One region of the Halomonas sp. 72 genome, then DNA from elsewhere that is predicted to be linked to it. Evidence: predicted binding sites of a transcription regulator. Region 1 holds the regulator's gene; each other region holds the start of a gene.

What was found. Region 1 encodes sigma-54, which starts transcription at its own class of promoters, with help from an activator protein. Its sites were predicted from a motif close to TGGCACNNNNNTTGCTNT; they were not measured.
Region 2: a site for sigma-54 is predicted at 2,427-2,444, ahead of ACT3T6_RS15750 (amino acid ABC transporter substrate-binding protein). Genes of this name have one in related genera too.
Region 3: a site for sigma-54 is predicted at 1,984-2,001, ahead of atzF (allophanate hydrolase). Genes of this name have one in related genera too.
Region 4: a site for sigma-54 is predicted at 3,220-3,237, ahead of glnA (glutamate--ammonia ligase). Genes of this name have one in related genera too.

The regions. Positions count from the first base shown of each region.
Region 1 covers NZ_JBQSYY010000005.1:137,957-143,906, forward strand. The annotation lists gene ACT3T6_RS07490 (KdsC family phosphatase) at 30-572, shown strand; gene lptC (LPS export ABC transporter periplasmic protein LptC) at 572-1,144, shown strand; gene lptA (lipopolysaccharide transport periplasmic protein LptA) at 1,153-1,644, shown strand; gene lptB (LPS export ABC transporter ATP-binding protein) at 1,654-2,403, shown strand; gene ACT3T6_RS07510 (RNA polymerase factor sigma-54) at 2,527-3,939, shown strand; gene hpf (ribosome hibernation-promoting factor, HPF/YfiA family) at 4,038-4,346, shown strand; gene ACT3T6_RS07520 (PTS sugar transporter subunit IIA) at 4,351-4,821, shown strand; gene rapZ (RNase adapter RapZ) at 4,889-5,803, shown strand; gene ACT3T6_RS07530 (HPr family phosphocarrier protein) at 5,864-5,950, shown strand, end outside.
Region 2 covers NZ_JBQSYY010000022.1:27,135-33,084, reverse strand. The annotation lists gene ACT3T6_RS15760 (amino acid ABC transporter permease) at 1-45, opposite strand, end outside; gene ACT3T6_RS15755 (amino acid ABC transporter permease) at 66-1,256, opposite strand; gene ACT3T6_RS15750 (amino acid ABC transporter substrate-binding protein) at 1,345-2,370, opposite strand; gene ACT3T6_RS15745 (amino acid ABC transporter substrate-binding protein) at 2,595-3,605, opposite strand; gene speE (polyamine aminopropyltransferase) at 3,689-4,549, opposite strand; gene hemE (uroporphyrinogen decarboxylase) at 4,549-5,661, opposite strand; gene mnhG (monovalent cation/H(+) antiporter subunit G) at 5,883-5,950, opposite strand, start outside.
Region 3 covers NZ_JBQSYY010000024.1:24,260-30,209, forward strand. The annotation lists gene urtB (urea ABC transporter permease subunit UrtB) at 1-266, opposite strand, end outside; gene urtA (urea ABC transporter substrate-binding protein) at 351-1,670, opposite strand; gene atzF (allophanate hydrolase) at 2,042-3,883, shown strand; gene uca (urea carboxylase) at 3,898-5,950, shown strand, end outside.
Region 4 covers NZ_JBQSYY010000003.1:126,808-132,757, reverse strand. The annotation lists gene ntrC (nitrogen regulation protein NR(I)) at 1-254, opposite strand, end outside; gene glnL (nitrogen regulation protein NR(II)) at 251-1,309, opposite strand; gene glnA (glutamate--ammonia ligase) at 1,580-2,986, opposite strand; gene ACT3T6_RS04505 (acyltransferase family protein) at 3,475-4,503, opposite strand; gene ACT3T6_RS04500 (alpha/beta hydrolase) at 4,669-5,544, shown strand; gene ACT3T6_RS04495 (hypothetical protein) at 5,609-5,914, shown strand.

The DNA of each region.
Region 1 (5,950 bases):
ACCCAACAGTTTACTGACAAGGAGTCCCTATGGCCCTCCCCACTGCGCTACTTGACCAGCTTCGCCATGTGCGACTACTTGCCCTTGATGTTGACGGTGTGCTCACCGATGGACGGCTATACTTTCAGGCCGACGGTATCGAGATCAAAGCCTTCCATACACAAGACGGCCATGGCTTAAAGTTGCTTAAACGTGTGGGCATTCATGTGGCGTTAATTACAGGACGCGACTCCCCCATGGTGAGCCAGCGTGCTGCGGCGCTGGGAATTAACCTTGTCCACCAGGGCTGCGAAGATAAGCTCACTACTTTGAAAGCGCTGTGCGAGCGCCTCAATCTGAACCTAAGCCAGGTGGCTTACTGCGGCGATGACCTGCCTGATCTTGCGCCTATCAAACGCGCAGGCGTTGGCATTACGGTCCCCAACGCACCCGATTACATGCATACCCACGCTGACTGGATTACCGACCGCTTGGGTGGTCACGGCGCCGTACGTGAAATTTGCGATACATTACTTGAAGCGCAGGGCCACTGGAGTACTGTTCTTGAGTCGTATTTGAATGGTCGCGTGTAATGTTTCAAAGAACCAAGAAACGCGTCGGGTTAGCGGCCCTGGTGGTCGCTTTAGGGGGGCTGCTGGTATGGCTGGACCCACGCGGCCCGGAAGACCGGCCCGTTGACGAAGAAGCGCAGGCTGAAGAGCCTGGCCACGTGCTGGAAAATGCCGAGATCACGCTGTTTGGTGAAACAGGGCATATCCAGCAGTCGCTGGCCGCGCCTTTATTGGTTTACATACCACAAAGCACCCTGGCCGAAGTCACTCAACCCGAAGCGACGCTGTTTGATAGTGATAACCGAGAGTGGCTCGCTCACGCCAACGAAGGCGTTCTGAACACGGCCACCCAAGCGCTAACACTGTCTGGTGATGCACGGCTTCTGGCGCCTACAGAAGGCTGGCAGCTTGATACTGAGTTATTACATTATGATGGGGTAGCGCGTCATGTCTGGAGTGAGGCGCCCGCCGTGTTTCAGCAGCCACCTCAACGAATGAGCGCATCACGTATGGATGTTTGGCTTGATGATAGCCAGGTCCGACTAACCGATAACGTCCGCGGCCATCACCCCCCCGCAACACAAAATCCTTAGGAGTCGCTATGAACGCTTTTATTCGCACCGCGCTTTTCGCCCTTGCGGTGCCGCTATCGGCAGCGGCCCAGACAAGCCAAGCCCCCATTGAAGTAGAAGCCGACCAGCTAGACCTTGATCAGCGTGCAGGCACTGCCGTTTATTCAGGCGATGTCAATATTCGCCAAGGCAGTATGCAGCTACGTGGTGATCGCGTTGAAATTATCCGTAACGACGCGGGTGAGCTTTCTCGCGCTATTGCCACCGGAGAGCGCGCCTATCTACGCAATCAACTCGATGATCAGGACGCGCCGATGGAAGGATGGGCACGCCGCGTGGTTTATCACGTAGCAGAGCGGCGTGTAGAGCTTATTGACCAGGCCGAACTGACCCAAGCGGGTGATCAGTTTACCGGTGGCCGCCTGGAGTACTTCATTGACCGCGAAGTGGTGCAGGCACGCTCCGATGTAAACGGTAGCGAGCCGCAGCGTATTCGTATGACGCTTCAGCCAGCGCAATAGGAGTCAACCATGTCTATTGCGGAAGCACCGCCCATAAAAACTCTTTACGCCAATCACTTGGCAAAAAGCTATAAGCGCCGCCGCGTGGTTAAAGACATTAGCCTGGAGATTGCTCAAGGCAGCGTGGTAGGCCTGCTCGGCCCTAACGGCGCGGGTAAAACCACATCGTTTTATATGATTGTGGGTCTGGTGAAGTCTGATGCGGGTACGGTGCGTATCGACGAGCAAGACTTAACCCGCGTTCCCATGCACGAACGCGCGATGGCCGGCATTGGCTATCTACCCCAGGAAGCGTCTATTTTTCGCAAGCTATCGGTTGCGGATAATATTATGGCGATTCTGGAAACCCGCAAAGATCTGGACAGGGCAGGACGAGAGCAGCGGCTTGAGGCCCTGCTTGACGACTTTCATATTACCCACATCCGTGACAACCTGGGCATGAGCCTTTCCGGCGGCGAGCGGCGACGCGTCGAAATTGCCCGTTCCTTGGCCACAGAGCCCGCGTTTATCTTGCTGGACGAGCCATTTGCAGGTGTCGATCCCATCTCGGTTGGTGAAATCAAGAGCATTATTCGCGCCTTAAAACAGCGCCACATTGGCGTGCTAATTACTGATCATAACGTCCGAGAAACACTGGATATTTGCGATATCGCCTATATTGTCGGTGACGGCCACATTATTGCTGGCGGCAGCCCTCAGACTATCCTTGATAACCAAAAAGTGAGGGAAGTTTACCTGGGTGCTGATTTTCGCTTATGAATTTAATTTCACCGCTAAACAGTGATCTGCAGTAAAAATTTTATCAGTGGCATGCTTATTGCACTTGCACAACAACATGACTCGCACTAGGGTGAAGCTTTCCGATTAACGAGTGGTTCTCAGATGGTCATGAAAGCTTCTCTCCAATTGCGTATCGGTACGCAGCTGACCATGACACCTCAGCTGCAGCAAGCGATTGCACTGCTACAGCTATCGACATTGGATCTACGTCAGGAAATTCAGCAGGCACTGGATGCCAACCCAATGCTGGAGCAGGAAGACGAGTTCGGCGAGCAGGCGACCGTCGAAACACCTGACGAGGAGTGGTCAGAAAGCATTCCCGAGGAACTGTCTGTCGATAGCGACTGGTCTGATACTTACCAGGACATGGGTAGCTCTGGCAGCAGCGAAGGCCCCGATTTTGAACGCCAGGCCGCGGGACAAAGCCTGCATGGACATCTCCTTTGGCAGCTGGCGATGACCGACTTTACGGCTCGTGAGCAGCTAATCGCCGAAAGCCTGATTGATGCACTGGACGCCAATGGCTACCTGACGCAGCCGCTCAACGATATCCGCGATGGGTTACGTGCTCAGAGCATCGAAGGTCTCAGCCAGCGAGAGATGGAGACCATTCTGATGCGTTTACAGCAGTTCGAGCCAACGGGCGTCTTCGCCCGTGACTTGCGCGAATGTTTGATGCTTCAGCTAGCAACGCTCCCCGACGACACGCCCCTACTGGTTCCCGCGCGCCGATTGGTTCGTCAGTTTCTTGAAGCGCTGGGCAAAAATGACATGCGCCTATTAAAGCGCCGCCTAAGCCTGGACGATGAGCAGCTAGACGATGTGATCGGTCTGATCCGAAGCCTGGACCCACGCCCAGGCAGCGCTTATGGCGTCACCGACGATAGCTATATCACGCCCGACCTGGTCGTACGTCATGACCATGAAGGCTGGCACCTGGAGCTTAACCCTGAAGCCCTGCCCCGGCTGCGTATCCAGCCCGACTACGCCAGCTTAATCAAGCGTGCAGACAAGAGTCAGGATAACCAGTTTTTAAAAGAGCACTTGCAAGAAGCGCGCTGGCTAATCAAAAGCCTGTCCAGCCGCAACGACACGCTTCTACGCGTAGGGCGCGAGATTATCACTCGCCAAATCGGTTTTTTAGAGCACGGTGAAGAAGCGATGAAGCCGTTGATTCTTGCCGATATTGCCGAGGCGGTTGAGATGCACGAATCAACCATTTCTCGGGTCACCACACAAAAATATATCCATACCCCACGGGGCGTATTCGAACTCAAGTACTTTTTCTCAAGCCAAATTAGCGGGCAGGATGGCGCAGACAGCCACTCAAGCACCGCGATTCGCGCCCGGCTTAAAAAGTTGATTCAAGATGAGCCTCCCGGCAAACCTCTTTCGGACAGTCGTTTGGTGACATTACTGGGAGATGGCGGCATCACAGTGGCACGCCGTACGGTGGCGAAATATCGTGAGTCGCTGGGCATTCCCTCATCAAGTGAACGTCGTCGTTTGCGTTAGTCGTTACAAGAGAAATGGCAAAACTCGCGACAGGGGCTTTGCAACACCGTAAAAAGGGTTACAATCGAAATTCAGTCCGATGGATAAGGAGCACGTCAATGCAAGTAAATATCACGGGTCATCATGTAGAACTGACTGACGCCTTGCGTGACTACGTTAATGAAAAACTTGAACGCATCGAACGTCATTACGACCACATCACCACGGTACAAGTCACCTTATCTATTGAGAAGGAGCGCCAACATGCCGCGTGCACCCTTCATGCGGCAGGCGCCGACTTACATGCCGACGCCGAAGATGTCGATATGTATGCCGCTATTGACGCCTTAGCAGACAAAATTGATCGTCAACTCGTTAAGCACAAGGAAAAAGCACAAGCTCGCGCCCAAGGCGCTGGCGTGCGTTAATTCAATGACGTTGGAAACCATCCTCCCCCCGGAGCGCGTACTTTACGACGTGCCCGGGGGCAGCAAAAAGCGGGTGCTGGAGTTTTTCAGCACCTTTATCGCTCAAAATACACCCAGTCTGGATAGCCAGGAAGTTTTCAGCCGACTGATCGGCCGGGAACGTCTTGGCAGCACGGGGATCGGTAACGGCGTCGCCATCCCCCATGCGCGCAGCCCACATTGCGTTACGCCTATTGCGGGTTTTTTAAAATTATCAGAACCTATTGATTTTGATGCTATTGATGGCGACCCGGTCGACCTCGTCTTTGTGCTGCTGGTTCCCGAAGAGGCTGACGACACGCATTTGTCGCTTTTGGGCCAAGTGGCCACCATCATGAATGATGCGAGCACACGCCAGGCATTACGCAAAACCAGCAGCCAGCACGATTTGCTTGACCTGCTAATGGGCAAGATTCGCGAACAGGCCGCTCCATAATCGCCCATAACGACTAACACATTTTCATGCGTTATCCCTTTTATACGTTCAATCAGAGAGAGCCACTATGCAACTGGTGATTATTAGCGGCCGCTCTGGCTCTGGCAAATCAATCGCATTACAAGCGCTGGAAGATATTGGCTATTACGCCATTGATAATCTCCCCGCCATGTTGCTTGGTTCTTTGGTTGACGAACTCCGTGACGAGGGTGAGCGCACGCATCTAGCGGTCAGTATTGATGCCCGCAACCTGCCAGCGGCGCTTGAGCGCCTTCCCGCACTGCTTGAAGAGCTGCGCGCGCGGCCTATAGATTGTCAGGTTATCTATCTAACCACCGATTCACGTATTTTACTGGAACGCTATTCTGCGACACGGCGACGCCATCCGTTAACGCGCAACAGTGATATGACGCTTGAAGAGGCGATAGAGAAAGAGGAAGAGACGCTCAACGAAATACGTGATTTGGCCGACCTGCGGATTGATACATCACGCTTATCGGTCCACGACCTGCGTCGGCGCATTTCAGACCAGGTAGCCCACCAGCGCAAAGACCAGCTAACACTCACCTTTGAGTCGTTCGGCTACAAGCATGGCGTACCCATGGATGCAGATTTAGTCTTTGATGTACGCTGCCTGCCCAACCCTTATTGGGACCCAACGCTACGCCAGTACACAGGACGTGATGCCACGATTATTGCGTTTCTGCGCGGCTACCCGATTGTCGAAGAGATGAGCCATGATATTCAGGCAATGCTTGAGCGCTGGCTGCCTGCTTACCAAAATAGTCAGCGCAGCTATATGACGGTGGCTATTGGCTGTACCGGCGGGCAGCACCGTTCTGTGTATATTGCCGAACAGCTGGCGCAAAAGCTGGCACCGCTCATCGGCGAAGTCCAGTTGCGTCACCGAGAACTGGAGCTGCAATACACGCTACGAGGAACCCGGGCAGAGCCACCGACGGCTCCTCCATTTTCCGAGTAGACGCCCAGCCCTACGTAAACGCTTATGCCTAATGACACCACTCGGAAAAAAGGAACCAGGGTGCCAGAAAGAACCTTAACGCTTACCAATCAGCGCGGCCTACATGCCCGCGCCGCCACAAAACTGGTGAAGTGCAGCCAGCACTAC
Region 2 (5,950 bases), on a different contig from region 1:
GCTGGGGGCAGGCCGCTGATCAATCATTGTTTGATTATGAATCATAAAGCTATCCTCACCGGCGCCTAGCGCTCAACCAACGCTACGCGGGCGTTGAACCAGTTCATGAACATGGAAACCAACAGGCTGATGGTCAAATACACCGCCATGGTCATGGCGATTACCTCAATGGCCTGCCCCGTTTGGTTAAGCGTGGTGCCCGCAAACACGGAGACCAGGTCGGGGTAGCCGATGGCCGTGGCAAGTGAGGAGTTCTTGATCAGGTTCAGGTACTGGCTGGTGAGGGGCGGAATAATGACCCTCAGCGCCTGCGGAATGACCACTAAGCGCAACACCAGGTTACGCGGCAGGCTCAGTGCCTGGGCGGCTTCGGTCTGGCCATGGGAAATGGCCTGAATACCCGAACGGACAATTTCAGCAATGAACGCGGCGGTATAGATGGAAAGTGCCAGCCACAGCGCCAGAAATTCCGGGATCACGGTAAAGCCACCGCGGAAGTTAAAGCCGCGCAGTTCCGGAATATCCCAGGTGATCGGTACGCCGGTGGCGACCGTAATCAGCAGCGGCAGCCCCAGAATCAGCGCAAGCGATATCCACCCGGCTGGGATGCGTTTACCGGTTGCCTCTTGGCGACGCTTGTTCCACACACACAGCGCAATACTGGCGATAATCGCGACGATAAAGGTCGCTGGAATCATCCCAAAGCCTGACTCAAAAAGCGGCTCAGGCAGATACAGACCGCGCACGTTAAGAAAAATAACCTCGCCAAACGAGAGGCTGTCCCTTGCACTGGGTAGCGTGCGCAGCACGGCGAAGTACCAGAAAAAAATCTGTAGCAGTAACGGGATATTGCGGAAAGTTTCGATATAGGCGGTGGCCAGGCGTGCCAGTAGCCAGTTGGGCGACAGGCGAGCAATGCCGACAATAAAGCCAATCAGCGTCGCGGCCACCACACCCAAGGCGCCGACCAATAGCGTATTGAGCAAGCCCACCAAAAAGGTGCGGCCGTAGGTATCCTGAGAGGAGTAGTCGATCAGGCTTTGTACGATACCAAAGCCTGCGGTGTTATTTAAAAAGCCAAAACCGGTGGTGATACCCCGGGCGGATAGGTTGTCCTGAGTATTGCCGACGATATACAGCAAAAATACGACAACGGCTGCCGTTAAAAGCAGCTGAAAAACAAGTGCGCGTTTGGCACGGTCTCGCCAAAACGGTGGCTTGTGGCCAGCGGGGCGAGTGTTGGGTCTTACGGACATGGGTGGCGTCTCCGCTACACGGAAGGTCAATCAAATGGCCCGTCGGCACTCATCTGCTAAGCGCGACGGGCCGGGTCAAGCGAGACGCTTAGCGAATCGGCGGTGCGTACTGGAAACCACCCTGGTTCCATAACGCGTTGGCACCGCGTTCAATCTCAAGCGGTGAGTCCATGCCAACGTTGCGCTCAAAGCTTTCGGCGTAGTTACCGACCTGGCTAATAATGTTGTAAGCCCAGTCAGCGTCAAGCCCCATGCCTTCACCGTAGTTACCGTCTTGGCCAAGCAGGCGGGCGATGTCGGGGTTTTCGGAGCTGGTCATTTCCTCTACGTTTTCACTGGTCACGCCGTACTCTTCAGCATTAAGCATGGCAAACAGTGACCATTTCACGATGTTGAACCAGGTGTCATCGCCCTGGCGAACCACCGGGCCCAGCGGCTCCTTGGAAATGATATCGGGCAGAATGACGGCGCCATCCGGGTCATCTAACTGAATGCGCAGCGCCGCCAGCTGAGAAGTATCCGAGGTTAGAACGTCACAGCGGCCAGCCTGGAAGCCGCCCACGGTCTGCTCTGAGGTATCAAACACGATAGGATCAAATTCCATATCGTTGGCGCGGAAGTAATCGGCCACGTTAAGTTCGGTGGTGGTGCCCGTTTGGATACAGATCGCCGCACCGTCCAGCTCATCAGCACCGCCGATGCCCAGGTCACGGCTAACCATAAAGCCGATACCGTCGTAGAAGTTGACGCCTGCGAAGTTCAGGCCCAGCGTGGTATCGCGGGTGGTGGTCCAGGTCGTGTTACGAGAAAGCAAATCGACTTCGCCAGACTGCAGCGCAGTGAAACGCTCAACGGCATTGAGAGAGATGTAGTTGACGGCATCCGCATCACCCAGCACGGCAGCGGCGACCGCACGGCAAACATCGACATCCAGCCCTTGCCAGTTGCCATCACCATCGGGTGCTGAAAAGCCTGGCAAACCGTCGCTGACGCCACACTGCACGGCTCCACGTTCAATGGTTTCTTCAAGTGTTGCTGCGTTAGCGTTAGTGGCGCCTGTCAGTGTGATGGCGCCTGCAGAGGCCAGTAATACCCAGTGTTTCTTGTTCAACATGGTAATTCCCTTCCTCGATTAATATTGTTATGCATGCGAAGGCATGACATATAAAGCTAGCAAGGAAGATGCCAATGTGGGTACAACGCCAAATTCAGCGCTTTTCAACGCAAAATGATTCTGCTTCTACGAAAGTTTAGGTGCAAAAAAATAGAAACGGTTGCCGCATGCGCTGTTTTGGTGCGACAACCGATGGTTGATGGCAGACAGCTGACCGGTAAGCCCTAGCGAATGGGCGGGGCATACTGAATGCCGCCATCGCGCCACAGAGCATTTAAACCACGAGTAATATTGAAGTTAGAGTCCACGCCCACGTTGCGATCATACATTTCGGCGTAGTTGCCCACCTGTTTGACGATTTGGTAAGCCCAGTCGTCATTGAGTCCCATGCCTTCACCAAAACTGCCGTCCTGGCCCAGCAGGCGGGCAATATCTGGATTATCGGAATCCGCGTGTTCATCAATATTGGTGCTTGAGACACCCAGTTCTTCAGCATTGAGCATGGCAAACAGCGACCATTTTACGATATTGAACCACTGGTCATCGCCCTGGCGTACGGCGGGGCCAAGCGGTTCCTTGGAAATAATCTCGGGCAGCACTACCGCCATGTCGGGGTTGGCAAGCTGCATGCGTTGGGCATACAACTGAGAAGCATCGGAGCTTAAGACGTCGCAGCGCCCGGCTTCAAAACCGGCAATCGACTGTTCGGGAGAATCAAACACCACTGCGTCATAGTGCATGTCGTTAACACGGAAATAGTCTGAAAGGTTCAGCTCGCTGGTCGTGCCTGACTGCGTGCACACCGCCGCGCCGTCCAGGTCTTCGGCACTTTGCACGCCCAGGTCGCTTGCGACCATGAATGCTTGGCCATCGTAATAGCTCACTCCGGTAAAGTGCATACCTTGGGTGGTATCGCGGCTAGAGGTCCAGGTCGTCGTGCGCGAGAGCAGATCCACTTCGCCGGATTGCAGGGCGGTAAAGCGTTCCACCGAATCGAGTGGTACGAAATCAACCTTGCTGGCATCGCCTAATGCCGCCGCGGCAATCGCGCGGCAGACATCGGTGTCCAGGCCGCGATACGTATCGTTATCGTCCAGTGAGGAGAAGCCGGGCTGGGCGGCGTTCACCCCGCAGCGTACGCTATCGCGGGATTGAACGGTTTCTAACGTGGTGCCCAAGGCAACCGTCGGGGCCAGGGCGCACGCGCCAATGCTTATCCATTTAAGGGTTTTCATTGTTGGTTCCTTAACGTGGTGACACAAAAAAGGCCGAGCAGTGCCCGGCCTCATCGCTTACTGGCGTGCTATTCAAATAAACGTCAGCCGAACGCTTTACGCATGAACGGTGGCAGCGCCAGGGCGCCCCGGTGGGCATCCACTGTGTAGTACTGTAGCGGCATTTTGTGGCTAGCGGCAGCCTCTTCGCGGAAGGTTTCCACGTTGGTGCCTTTACCGGCAAGCGTCACACTCCACCAGCCGGAAGGATAAACCGGCTGGGGGAAGGGCAGTGTGGCGACACTGGCAAAGCCCGCTTCGCGCATGTCATGGCGCAGCTCACGAATAATCGAGCCGCTGTGATAAAGCGGTGATTCGCTCTGCTGTACCATCACGCCATCGGCTTTCAGAATGCGGTGGCAGCGCTTAAGGAAGTCAGTCTTGAACAACCCTTCGGCGGGGCCGACCGGATCGGTAGAGTCGATAATCAGCACGTCGATGCTTTCATCGGCAGCGTCATCCACCCACTTCACACCATCAGCGAACAGCAGCTCAGCACGCGGGTCGTCGTTGGCTTCCACCAGCGCCGGGAAGAAACGCTCTGCGGCCTTGGTGACTTCTTCATCGATATCGATCTGGGTGACTTTTTCAACGCCCGGGTGGCGCAGCACTTCTTTCAGTGTGCCGCAGTCGCCGCCGCCGATAATCACCACGCGCTTGGGCGCCGGATGAGTAAACAGTGCCGGGTGGGCGATCATTTCGTGATACAGGAAGTTGTCACGGTCGGTGAGCATCACGCAGCCGTCCAGCACCATCAGGTTGCCGTAGGTCTCGGTAGCGTACACTTCCAGGTGCTGGTACTCACTCTGCACATCCAACAGCTTTTCAGAGATCTTCAGCGAGAAGGCGCTGCCGTGGCTATCAAACACTTCGGTGAACCACTGGTCGCCGCGTAATTCGCTCATCAATTGGCTCCTGGTTGTGATGGGGTGGATTGGGCCGGAATGCCTTGGTGATACTGCGGGCTTAACTCGTGCAGCGCTTCCATAAAGGCGGTGACGTTATCCGGATTGGTAAACTGGCTGATGCCGTGGCCCAGGTTGAACACGTGGCCCGGCCCGTGACCGTAGCTTTCCAGCACGCGGGCGACTTCGGCACGAATCGCCGACGGGCGTGCAAACAGCACGTTAGGGTCGAGGTTGCCCTGAAGCGCAACCTTGTGGCCCACACGGGCACGGGCGCTGGAGAGCTCGGTCGACCAGTCGATACCCAGTGCATCAGCACCAGCGCAGGCGATGTCTTCAAGCCACTGGCCGCCGTTTTTGGTGAACAGAATCACCGGTACGCGGCGCCCGTCGTGCTCGCGGATCAGCCCGGAAACAATTTGCTCCATATAGCGTAGCGAGAACTCCAGGTACGCGGGGGTGGAAAGCGCTCCGCCCCAGGTATCGAAGATCTGCACCGCCTGGGCGCCTGCGCGAATCTGCGCGTTCAGGTAATCGGTCACCGACTGGGCCAGGGTATCCAGCAGTTGATGCATGGTGTCTGGCGTATCGTAAAGCATGGTTTTCAGGTGACGGAAGTCTTTGCTGGAACCGCCCTCCACCATGTAGGTTGCCAGCGTCCAAGGGCTTCCCGAAAAGCCGATCAGCGGCATGCGCCCGTTCAGCTCACGGCGAATGGTCGATACCGCACGCATGACGTAGTCCAGGTCGCGCTCGGCGTTGGGCACGCTTAGCGCCGCCACTTCTTCCGGGGTGCGCACGGTTTTGCGAAACTTGGGACCTTCACCGGTTTCAAAATAGAGCCCCAGACCCATGGCATCGGGGATCGTCAAAATATCTGAAAACAGAATCGCCGCATCCAGCGGGTAACGCTCCAGCGGCTGGAGCGTTACTTCGCAGGCCAGGTCCTGGTTGCGGCACAGGTCCATAAAACTGCCCGCATCGGCGCGGCGCTCACGATACTCAGGCAGATAGCGGCCTGCCTGACGCATCATCCATACCGGCGTGCGGTCAACGGGCTGGCGCGCCAGGGCGCGGAGAAAACGATCATTTTGCAACGGTGTGGAAGTCATAAACACGTGCCCTTGGGGAATTTACCTGTAGTGTATTTTAAAGGGTATACAAACCAGTGCTGATACTTTACTTGAAACATGATTGAAAAGGCGCTTGGCTCGGGTCTCTAAAGCTTAAGGCAGAGGTGAGAGTGTACTTGAGAACGCCCAACTAAGCGGCATGGCGACGTGTAAAACGTGCCCAAACCTATCCGCTACGCAGAGGCCGGTGTGGCACGAAGCTACGGCTCTTCCTTCGCAGAAAAGGGATAAACCTCGGTCGTTGTCTTGCTCTTGTTCTCGTTTGCGC
Region 3 (5,950 bases), on a different contig from region 1:
AGTACGACAACAAACTGACCATCGTCGGCACGCTGCAAGCGGCCATCCAGCAGAGCCTGCAGCCAATCACGGGCGCGCTCGTCGTCGCTTTGCAATATGGCGGTAATCGCCTCGCCTTTATCGCGGTAGGAATCGACATCCAGCGCCTCAAGAAGCTCAAGCGCGGCGTCATTATCAGAAGTATCGGGGCCTGTCTGTGCCTGTACGTTGAGTGTTATGCCCAACAACACAGCGCACAAAAACCCCCAGGAAAGGAAACGCCTCATGGGGTTGTTCCTTTGGTGGTCAAGGTGGAGAGTTAGCGTGCTCCCTTGCCGCCCGATCAGGCGGGCGGCAAGGGGTGGCCAGTATTATTCGGCGAGCGCCGCTTCGGCTTCTTCAGTAGCGGTGCTGCCACCGCATGAGCCGTTCACAACGTTGAAGTTGCCGCACTCCATGGGCTTGCGCCAATCGGCAATCAGGTCGCGCGAGCCGGGCAAGTAGTCGGACCAGGCATCGCCGGCAACGGTTGAGGGCGTTTGCCAGACGATATCGAACTGGCCATTGTCCTGCACTTCGCCAATCAGTACCGGCTTAGTGATGTGGTGGTTGGGCATCATCGCCGCATAGCCACCCGAGAGATTGGGCACACTCACGCCGATAATGGCATCCTTCACCGCGCCTACATCGGTGGTACCCGCTTTACGCACCGCCTCGGCCCACATGTTGAAACCGATGTAATGGGCTTCCATTGGGTCGTTGGTGACCGCTTCTTCATTACCGGTGTGCTCAATCCAGGCGTCGATAAAGTCGTAGTTGTCATCGGTATCCACGCTCATGAAGTAGTTCCAGGCAGCCAGATGGCCAACGAGCGGCGCAGTGTCGATACCGGAAAGCTCCTGCTCACCTACCGAAAACGCAATCACTGGAATATCAGCGGCATCAATACCCTGGTTGGCAAGCTCGCGGTAGAACGGCACGTTGGCGTCGCCGTTGATGGTCGAGATCACCGCGGTAGACTTGCCCTCTTCACCGAAGCGACGAATCTCGGAGACGATGTTCTGCCAGTCGGAGTGGCCGAAGGGCGTGTAGTTGACCATGATGTCGTCGCCTGCCACGCCGTGCTCATCTTTCAGAAACGCTTCGAGAATGCGGTTGGTGGTGCGCGGATAGACATAGTCGGTACCCACCAGAGCAAAGCGCTCAATGCCGACTTCGTTAATCAAATACTCGACAGCGGGAATCGCCTGTTGGTTGGGCGCGGCACCGGTATAGAAGACGTTTGCAGACGACTCTTCTCCCTCGTACTGCACCGGGTAGAACAACAGACCATTGAGTTCTTCAAACACCGGCAGCACCGCTTTACGTGATACCGATGTCCAGTTGCCGAACACCACGTCTACCTCATACTGGGCCAGCAGCTCGCGGGCGCGTTCGGCAAACAGCGGCCAGTTGGAGGCCGGGTCCACTACCACGGCTTCCAGCTGACGACCCAGCAGACCACCGGCTTCGTTCTGCTGCTGGATCAGCATTTCAACAGTGTCTTTTAACGTCGACTCACTGATAGCCATGGTGCCAGAAAGGGAGTGAAGGATACCCACTTTGATAGGGTCATCATTGGCTGACGCATGAAACGATACCGAAAGGGCCAGTGCAGAAAGACCCAGCAGTGCCTGTTTTTTCAAGTTCATGTTTCGCATCCCCAAGCTGCAAGCGGGCAGCTAGATATTTGTCATTAATCAGGTGTACTCAATTGCCTGAAAGCGCCTGTAACTCGTCCTGCACATTGCACGATGCGTTCCACACTTTAAAAAAACATAAAAAATTCAACCATATAAAAAGTATACAAGTTGTTTTACAGGAGTTTTCCATCTTTGATTCAGGGTCTTAAAGCACTTCATTGGTGCTAAAGCGGTCTGATTCGCACGATAAAAGTGCATAAAAACTGTCCATTTTTATCCTTTTATCGCCAAGCTTCTGTTTTTAAAACATTTAGCATTTTCTTGGCCTGTGGTTTGCAAAATGACTTGTATACAAGACCATGGATAACCAAGGGCCAAACATGATGACCACACGCGGCTGGACACTCGAACAATGGCGGCAGGCATATAACGAGGGCGCAACCCCGGGAGCCTTACTCGGTGAATTGATCACGCAACTGGCCAAACTTGATAGTGCCGACAATACCTGGATTTCACTTCTCGACCAGGAGGGGCTGGCTCATGCCCTGGCAGCACTTCAAACACGTCTGGACGAGGCAGACGGCAAGATAGACAAGTTGCCGCTTTACGGCATTCCGTTTGCGGCGAAAGACAACATTGATGCCACCGGGTTTGCCACCACGGCGGGCTGCCCGGCCTACGCCTATCAACCCACCCGTGACGCTGCTCTGATTGACAAGCTGCGCGCCGCGGGCGCAGTACTCATCGGCAAGACCAATCTGGATCAGTTTGCCACCGGCCTGGTGGGTACCCGCTCGCCGTTTGGTGCCGTGGCCAATAGCTTCAATCCTGAAGTGGTGAGCGGCGGCTCGAGTTCTGGGTCGGCGTCCGTGGTGGCACGCGGGCTAGTGCCATTCTCACTGGGTACCGACACGGCAGGCTCCGGTCGCGTGCCCGCTGGCTTAAATAACCTGGTCGGGCTTAAACCCACCAAAGGCCTGTTCAGCATTGATGGTGTAGTACCGGCGTGCCGCTCGCTGGACTGCGTCTCCATCTTCTCGTTGACTGTCAATGATGCCGGGCAGATCGCCGAGCTAATGGCCGGCTTCGAGCCTGCCGACGCTTTCTCACGCAAGGCGCCAAGCGCCCTCCCCCTGGATGCCCCGGCCATACGCCGTCCTGGCCCGCTAGCCAGGCTTGCCATTCCCCAGTCGCCCCAGTTCTTCGGCGACGTGGTGGCTGAAAAGGCATGGCAAACGGCCGTGGAAAAATGGCAAAAGCTTGAAGGGGTAACGCTCGTCGAACTTGATTTTGCCCCCATGCTTGAACTGGCCGCCCTGCTTTATGAAGGGCCGTGGGTAGCAGAGCGCCACGCCGCCGTGGAAACCTTCATGGCCGAACATGCCCAGAACATGAATGACGTGGTGCGCGGCATTATTAGTAACGCGGGTAAATACAGCGCCACCGATACGTTCAAGGCGCAATACCGCAAGGAAGAGCTGGTTAGGGTGATCGATAATCTTTTGGATGATATCGATGGCCTGTTAGTCCCCACCGCCCCTACCGCGCCCACTATCGAAGCGGTTAATGCTGACCCGTTAACGCTCAATAGCCAGCTCGGCACCTATACCAACTTCGTTAACCTGGCCGATTTTTGCGCATTGGCGGTACCCGCCGGGTTCCGCGACGATGGACTGCCTTTTGGCGTTACCCTGGTGAGCGGCGCCTGGAAGGATCGGGAACTGCAGACCCTGGCCAGCCGCTGGCTAAATGCCCACCCGACGCCGCTGGGTGCCACTGACCAGGCACGCCCGCCGGAAACCGTTCATACCACCCTTGCCGTCCCCACCGTTCAGGTCGCTGTGGTAGGCGCTCATCTTTCCGGCATGCCGCTGAATACCCAACTGACCGAGCGCCATGCCTGGCGCGTGGCGTCCACGACAACGTCCGCCAATTACCGCTTGTTTGCCCTGCCCAACACCGTACCGCCCAAGCCCGGCCTGCAGCGCGTTCACGAAAACGGTGCCGCCATCATTGTTGAAGTATGGGAAATGGCCGCGTCGGAATTTGGCTCGTTTGTCGACCTGATCCCCGCGCCGCTGGGTATCGGCAGTGTCGAGCTTGCCGACGGCCGCTGGATCAACGGCTTTATCTGCGAAGGGCATGGAATCACAGATGCTCAGGATGTCACCGAGTTTGGTGGCTGGCGTGCCTACATCAAGGCGCAAACCTCCCACGCATAACGAGGCTACGACCCATGTTCAATAAAGTATTAGTTGCCAATCGCGGTGAAATCGCCGTACGTACCAACCGCACCTTAAAGGCGCTCAGTGTCGGCAGCGTTGCTGTCTATTCCCATGAAGACCGCCACAGCCTGCATGTGGAAAGCGCCAGCGAAGCCGTGACCCTTACAGGCAATGGCGCCAGCGAAACTTACCTGGATAAACGCCAGATTCTGGATGCCGCCCGAAAGACCGGTGCGCAGGCCATTATCCCCGGCTACGGCTTTCTGTCTGAAAATGCCGACTTCGCCGAAACCTGTGAGCGTGAGGGCATCGTCTTTATCGGCCCCACGCCCACACAGATGCGCGAGTTCGGGTTAAAGCACCGTGCCCGTGAGCTGGCCGAAGCAGCAGGCGTGCCGCTAGCCCCAGGCAGTGGGCTGCTCGACAGCGTGGAAGAGGCACTGACCACCGCTGAACGCCTGGGTTACCCGGTCATGCTCAAAAGCACCGCAGGCGGCGGCGGAATCGGACTGACCCGCTGCAATAGTGCCAAAGAGCTGCAAGACGCCTTTGAAACCGTTCAACGCCAGGGCAAAAATTTCTTTAACGACAGCGGCGTCTTTCTTGAGCGCTTTATCGCCCGTGCCCGCCACGTGGAAGTCCAGATTATCGGCGATGGCCACGGCAACGTAGTGGCATTAGGTGAGCGTGACTGCTCACTGCAACGCCGCAATCAGAAAGTCGTGGAAGAGACGCCGGCCCCCAGCCTGCCCACGGCCACCCGTCAAAGGATGCTGGATGCGGCCGTGGCGCTGGGTGAATCGGTCAACTACCGTTCAGCGGGTACCGTTGAGTACATCTACGACGCCGAGCGTGATGAGTTCTACTTTCTGGAGGTCAACACCCGACTGCAGGTAGAGCACCCAATCACCGAAGCCGTGACCGGCCTTGACCTGATCGAATGGATGCTCAAGATCGCCGCGGGCGACCACCTGGACCTGGCTAATTTTACGCTCAGCTTGAGCGGTGCGGCCATGGAAGTGCGCATCTATGCCGAAAACCCGTTAAAGGATTTTCAGCCCTCGCCCGGTGAATTAACCGACGTACACTGGCCCGGTGATGGCGTGCGTATCGACACCTGGGTCGAAAATGGCAGCCAGGTATCCGCTCACTACGACCCCATGATCGCCAAGCTGATCGTGCATGGTAACGACCGCGCGGATGCTCTGGCCAAGCTGCGTAAAGCACTGGATGAAACCCGCCTGATGGGTATTGCCACCAACCTTGACTACTTGCGTCAGGTGGTCGCCCAAGCGAGTTTTGCCGAAGGCAAGGTCTCGACCCGCGCTTTGGAAAGCTTTCACTTTCAACCCTGCGTTGCCGAGGTAGTCTATCCAGGTACTTACACCACGGTGCAAGACTTCCCGGGACGGGTCGGCTACTGGAACATCGGCGTGCCGCCCAGCGGCCCGATGGATGACTTCGCCTTTCGCATCGCCAACCGGATTGTCGGCAACCACCCAGAGGCTGCCGGGCTGGAAGCCACGCTGATAGGTCCAAGCCTTACGTTTCATCAGGCGACCGTCGTGGCGCTGACCGGCGCCGTCACCGACGCCACACTCGACGATACTCCGGTGGATTTCTGGACGCCTATCCACGTCACCGCCGGCCAAACGCTCGTGGTGGGCAAAGCCAACCGAGGGTGTCGCACTTACCTTGCTGTGCGTGGTGGATTTGATGTACCAGTGTATCTTGGCAGCCGCGCTACCTTTGCCCTTGGCCAGTTTGGCGGTCACGGCGGGCGACCGCTGCGCCCAGGCGATCTGCTCGGCATCAGCCAGCCGGGGTTACCTGCCTGCACCACGCCAGCGCCCACCCACGACCCTGCCCCCGTTGACCCGGCGCTCATCCCGAATTACCCGAGCCACTGGGAAATAGGCGTGCTCTACGGCCCGCACGGCGCGCCCGACTTCTTTACCGAAGACTCCATCGAGCACTTCTTTCAACAGGACTGGGAAGTCCATTACAACTCCAACCGGTTGGGCATTCGCCTGAATGGCCCTAAACCTGAATTCAGCCGGGCAG
Region 4 (5,950 bases), on a different contig from region 1:
ATGACGGGCAAATCCGGATGCGCCTCGCGAATGTGCGACATCAGATCCAGCCCATCAATGCCCGGCATACGAATGTCAGTCACCAGCACATCCGGTGGGGTTTTCAGCAGTCGTTCCAGTACGGTATCGGCGCGTTCTATGCACTCTACATCAAGATCCGGCTGCGCCAATGCACGTTCAAGCACCCAGCGGATAGCGCGATCGTCATCCACAACGACCACCCGTGCAACCTCGTTACGTGTCGCCTCTATCATGATGCTTCTCCGGTGCAATTAATAACCAATGGAATCAGTAAGCGGAACTCGGTGTGCCCGGGCCGTGAGTCACATTCAATCAAGCCTTGATGCTGATGCAGGATCGACTGAGCGATGGACAACCCCAATCCGCTGCCTTCAGCACGCCCTGACACCATCGGGTAGAAGAGCGTTTCTTTAAGCCCTTCCGGGATGCCAGGGCCGTTGTCGACCACACCCACCTCGCTCACTAACCGGTGGCGCTCAGCCCCCAGGGTAAACTGACGCCGTGCGCGGGTGCGCAGCATCAATTCGGGCACAGGGGTCTCGGCATCGCTCATGGCCTGCACGGCGTTTCTGGCCACGTTAAGCACGGCCTGGATCATCTGCGCCTCATCCCCGGAAAGGTCCGGCAGGCTAGGGTCGTAATCGCGGTGGATGGTGATATTCGGATGTTCAGCCACCAGCAGCGTTCTTACCCGCTCCAGCACTTTGTGGATGTTCACCGGCGCGTGCTTAACAATGCGATTCGGGCCAAGCATCGAATCCACCAGATCACGCAAGCGGTCAACCTCCTCCACGATGATATGGGTAAACTCACGCAATTCAGGCTTATCCAGGTCACGCTCTAATAGCTGAGCCGCCCCGCGGATGCCGCCCAGCGGATTTTTCACTTCATGGGCCAAGCCTCGGGCTAGCACTTTGATGGTTTCCTGGCGCGTGGTTAGCGCTTCCTCGCGGGAAATTTGCATCAAGCGGTCACGAGGTTCTACTTCCAGCAGAAGCTCGTCTGCCGACAGGGGCGTCACGGTGTAATCCACCGTCAGCGCTTCACCGTTAACCGGGGTAATGCGCGCCTCGCGCTGGGTGTAGGGATGAAAGGCATCCCGCGCCTTGGCCAACACCTGGTCAATACTTTCATCACCGCCCAGCAGGGTATCCTGGCTGCTCCCCTGCACACGGCTAAAGCTTACTGCCAACAGCGCTTCGGCGGCAGGGTTCATCCAGCGTACGCGGAGCTCACCGTCCAGCAGCAGCACTGCCATGGAGAGATGTTCTAGTAAACGCTGATACATGAAGTGTCCTGAATGTCGCTGATAAAAACGTTCAATACGCAAGAGAAACTGCAAAAAGCACGCCAGGTTGGCCCCTTTCATCAGCATGCACGCCTTATGGGCGCCAAGCCTTGATTCAACGAGCGTTAAGCGCGCAACCTGCCATGGTGCGATCCACCACATGCACTATTTTAGTGCATGGAGTACCGTTAAGGCGCACCCTCTCACTGGTTAAGTGCAATAAAAAACCCCGCCGAAGCGGGGTTTTAGGGCTATCGCGTCAAAACGCGATTAGCAGCTGTAGTACATATCAAATTCGATAGGGTGCGTGGTCATGCGAATACGCTCTACTTCTTCCATCTTGAGTTCGATATAGGCATCAATCATATCGTCGGTGAACACGCCACCTTCGGTCAGGAACGCACGGTCAGCGTCGAGCGCTTCCAGAGCCTGGTCCAGGCTGTTGGCAACGGTCGGTACCAACTTGCCTTCTTCTGGCGGCAGGTCGTACAGGTTCTTGTCCATGGCATCGCCAGGATGAATCTTGTTCTTGATGCCGTCGATACCTGCCATTAGCAGGGCAGCAAACGACAGGTACGGGTTAGCGGTCGGGTCAGGGAAGCGGGTTTCAACGCGCTTGCCTTTGGGGCTGACCGTATAGGGAATCCGGATAGAGGCGGAACGGTTACGGGCGCTGTAAGCCAGCATAACCGGCGCTTCAAACCCCGGCACCAAACGCTTGTACGAGTTGGTAGAGGCGTTGGTGAAGGCGTTCAGAGCGCGTGCGTGCTTGATCACACCGCCGATGTAATACAGCGCCATTTCCGACAGGCCTGCGTATTCATCACCGGCAAACTGGTTCTGACCATCTTTCCAGAACGACTGGTGAATATGCATACCAGAACCGTTGTCGCCAACCAGCGGCTTGGGCATGAAGGTCGCGGTTTTGCCGTACGCGTGGGCCACGTTGTGGATCACGTACTTCATTTCCTGAACTTCGTCCGCCTTCTTCACCAGCGTATTGAATTTAACGCCGATCTCGTTCTGCCCCGCATTCGCCACTTCGTGGTGGTGAACTTCAACGGTCTGACCAATCGCTTCCAGGGTGTTACACATAGCGCCACGGATATCGTGGAAGCTGTCGACCGGAGGAACCGGGAAGTAACCGCCTTTAACGCGCGGACGGTGCCCCAGGTTGCCGCCCTCTACCTGATTACTGGTCGCCCAGGCGCCCTCGTCGGAAGAAATCTTGTACATGGAACCCTGAATATCAGACTTCCAATGTACTTCGTCAAAAATAAAGAACTCAGGCTCCGGACCGAAGAAAGCAGTATCGCCCAGGCCGGTGGACTCCAGGTACGCCTCAGCGCGCTTAGCAATAGAACGCGGGTCACGATCATAGCCCTGCATCGTGGCTGGCTCAATGATATCGCAACGCAAAATCAGAGTAGCGTCTTCGGTGAAGGGGTCGAGGAAAGCAGTGCCATCTTCCGGGCGCAGGATCATGTCGGATTCGTTAATGCCTTTCCAGCCCTCGATTGAGGAGCCATCGAACATTTGACCATTTTCGAAGAACTCTTCGTCTACATCGCGGGCAGGCACGGTAACGTGCTGCTCTTTACCACGAGTATCGGTGAAACGCAGGTCCACCCACTTAACATCATGTTCTTCAATTAGCGCGAGAGTCTTGGCTGACATTGTGCCTCCGATATGGGCGTGGCTTAAAGCATGTAACAGTAAGCTATCGATAAAAGTGTTATTAGACAAACCCCGTCATTCAATAAAGTACGTGCCTGACAGGCCTATCCTTTTTGTTCGCTTAACATTTGCCTGAAATTGAATCACACATCGCCTAGTGATCGTTTCAAACCGGCTATTGTTGTAGCACGCCGAGAGGCATCTGCCTACGGTGGCTAGCCGCTGACAAGTATAATGCAGAGAACATGCCAACCCTGCACCAAAATGACCGGAACAATTACTAACTTGTTGTTTTAATGAATAAAAAATCTGCGCCTACTTGCCTCTCTATGACGCATAAATATTTCCCGAGGCTTTTAAACACACACGGAGCTGTTTTTTTGACCCAAAATAGATCAAACATAAGCATAAACGCACCTAATTGGTGCATGGAAAGATAGTAGAGCGCCCCTCTCGGCTTCCAACCCACCGCACGGCGCGTCAACGCCCTATACTTTTAGCCGCTTGCCAAACATCATGGCCCCGGCTTTTGTGGTGTTCGCCATTTTACTGAGCAGGATAGAGCCCGTGGCACCCATTACTATCAGCAGCAGCACGTAAACCGTTATAGGCAACGCCAACGGCATCACCAACACATCGGTAATGGCAAAAAACATGGGGTGCGCCAGGTAAATACCAAACGAATACTGGTTGATATAGCGCACCCAGCGAGGCGCTGTGATGTCTTTTAAATAACGCATCGCTACAAGCGTTGAGAGCATGAACAGCGGTATCACCCACACTTCCTTGGATGAGAACTGCAGCCACCCCGCCACGCTGGCCGCGACCAGCAGACAAACCAACACGACCAACCACAAAGGCCACGACAGGTACTGCATCCATAAAGGCCGCAGCGGTGCCTGGACTCCACTATCAAAGGGGTAGTAACGCACCAGCACCAGGGCCAGAAAGAACAGATATATCCAGCCCAGAGGAGCCACCCAGAGCAGATACCCCGGCAGCGCCACACCCAACCAATACGCCACTCCCCAGTACGCCATACTCACCCAACAGCTCACCCACAGCCACGGCACCGGGTTAAAGCGCCACAGCTGCCAGCGGGTAAACAGCCAATAAGCGATATAAAACTGCATGGCGATAATCAAAAAATAACCGTGCCACCCGGCGAAAACAAAGTACGCCAGCGCATTAGCGACAAAGCCTACCGGCTCCCCTGCCACGTATAGCCGAACCCACTCGGCCGTCGAGTAGATAAAGCCATATACCAGATAAGGCAGCATGACGTACTTTACCCGTTGGGCCAAAAAGCCAGGCGGCACCGCCTTGTCATAGCGCATGGCAAACACAAACACTGAAATGAACAAAAAGATCGGCGTGCCCAATACCAGCGGCAGGCGCATTAGGTCGGTGGCCAGGTTATCCACACGCTGATTAACGTGGTCCAGCAAATGAAATAAAAACACGGCCACGCAGCCGTATGCACGCAACCAGTAAATTTCCTCTATCCTTTTATGCATACCTGCTCCGTGTATGCCTGACATTCGCCTGCGCTGAACAGTGTCGGCGGGTACGGTGTACGACGCTATAACCCTGCGATAATTCCCGGAGGCTGTTTGTCGCTCTTCTCATTTTCACGTGTATTTCATGGGTTGTTACGTTCCTTGTTGACCAGCCTGACAGCCCTGGCGGGCCTATGGAGCCTGTTTAACACCGCCGTTGCTGGCGAGGTGCACTACGCCACCTTTGACTCGCCCACGCTGGGCCACGCCTACCCTTACACCGTGTATCTACCCGACCATTATGACGCCACTGCCGCCGAGCCTTACCCAGTGGTTTATCTGCTCCATGGCTCTTTTGGTAACGAACGAGACTGGCTAGCCAAGGGCAACCTTGCCCAAACCGCTGATCGTTTGATTCGCGCTGGGCACATTCCGCCTGCCGTTTTCATCATGCCCGGTAGTCGCAGCTGGTGGGTAGACGGCCATAATGAGGCCGCCCGCAGCGCCTTTTTTAACGACTTGATGCCGCATATTGAAAACCAGTACCGAGTGGGCGCCACGCGAGCGCTTCGCGGTGTAGGCGGACTATCCGCCGGAGGGTTTGGCGCGCTTAATTTTGCCCTGGAAAAGCCCGAGATGTTTGCCGCCGCCGCAGCGCTAAGCCCGGCAAGCTATCTTCCGTATCCGCCGAGCAACTCCTCAGCACACCGCCATCCCGCGTTCTTGGATGAACAAGGCCATTTTGATACGGCTTTATGGGACCAGCTCAACTACCCCGCTTACCTTGAAGCGTATCGCATTAACGTAACGCCCCGGCCCAGCGCAGAAGAGAGCGACATCCCGATCGTGCCACTTTACATTAGCGCAGGGCGCAGCGATGTGTACGACGCCGAGTTTCACGCCCGTAAGCTACGCCAAGCCATGGAACGCATTCAACCTAATGATGTACGCTTGGACCTCTACCCCGGCGGGCACACTTGGCGCGTTTGGCGTGCCAGCCTACCTGCGGCCTTAACCTTTATGTTTCAGCATATTGGCAAAGGTCCCATTAACCCATAACTAGCAAAACTAATAAAAACCAAACTACACTTGTGTTTTTCGGCCCACTTACAAGGAAACCACGATGCATCGACATATCGAATGGGAAGACCCCGGCAAAGACAGCGTATCCAAACTGTTTGCTAACGACCACCATGAACACGCCCGCATTGGCACCGGCGATATTTTATCCGCTCGCTACCAAGGTCACATCGTTCACGTAAAAGTGGAAGCCTACCGAGAAGAAGACGCCGTGAGTATTGGCAGCGTTGCCGCCATCATGGACACCAAAGGCCACCATCTTAAAGGCCTTCCTGATCTCAACATCGGTGACATTGTCCGGCTCCCCGATGACAAGCGCGCCTTTGAACACTGGGACAAGGATAAATAAGCGGTTCCAGCACTGTTATGACAAAGAGCCTCCATT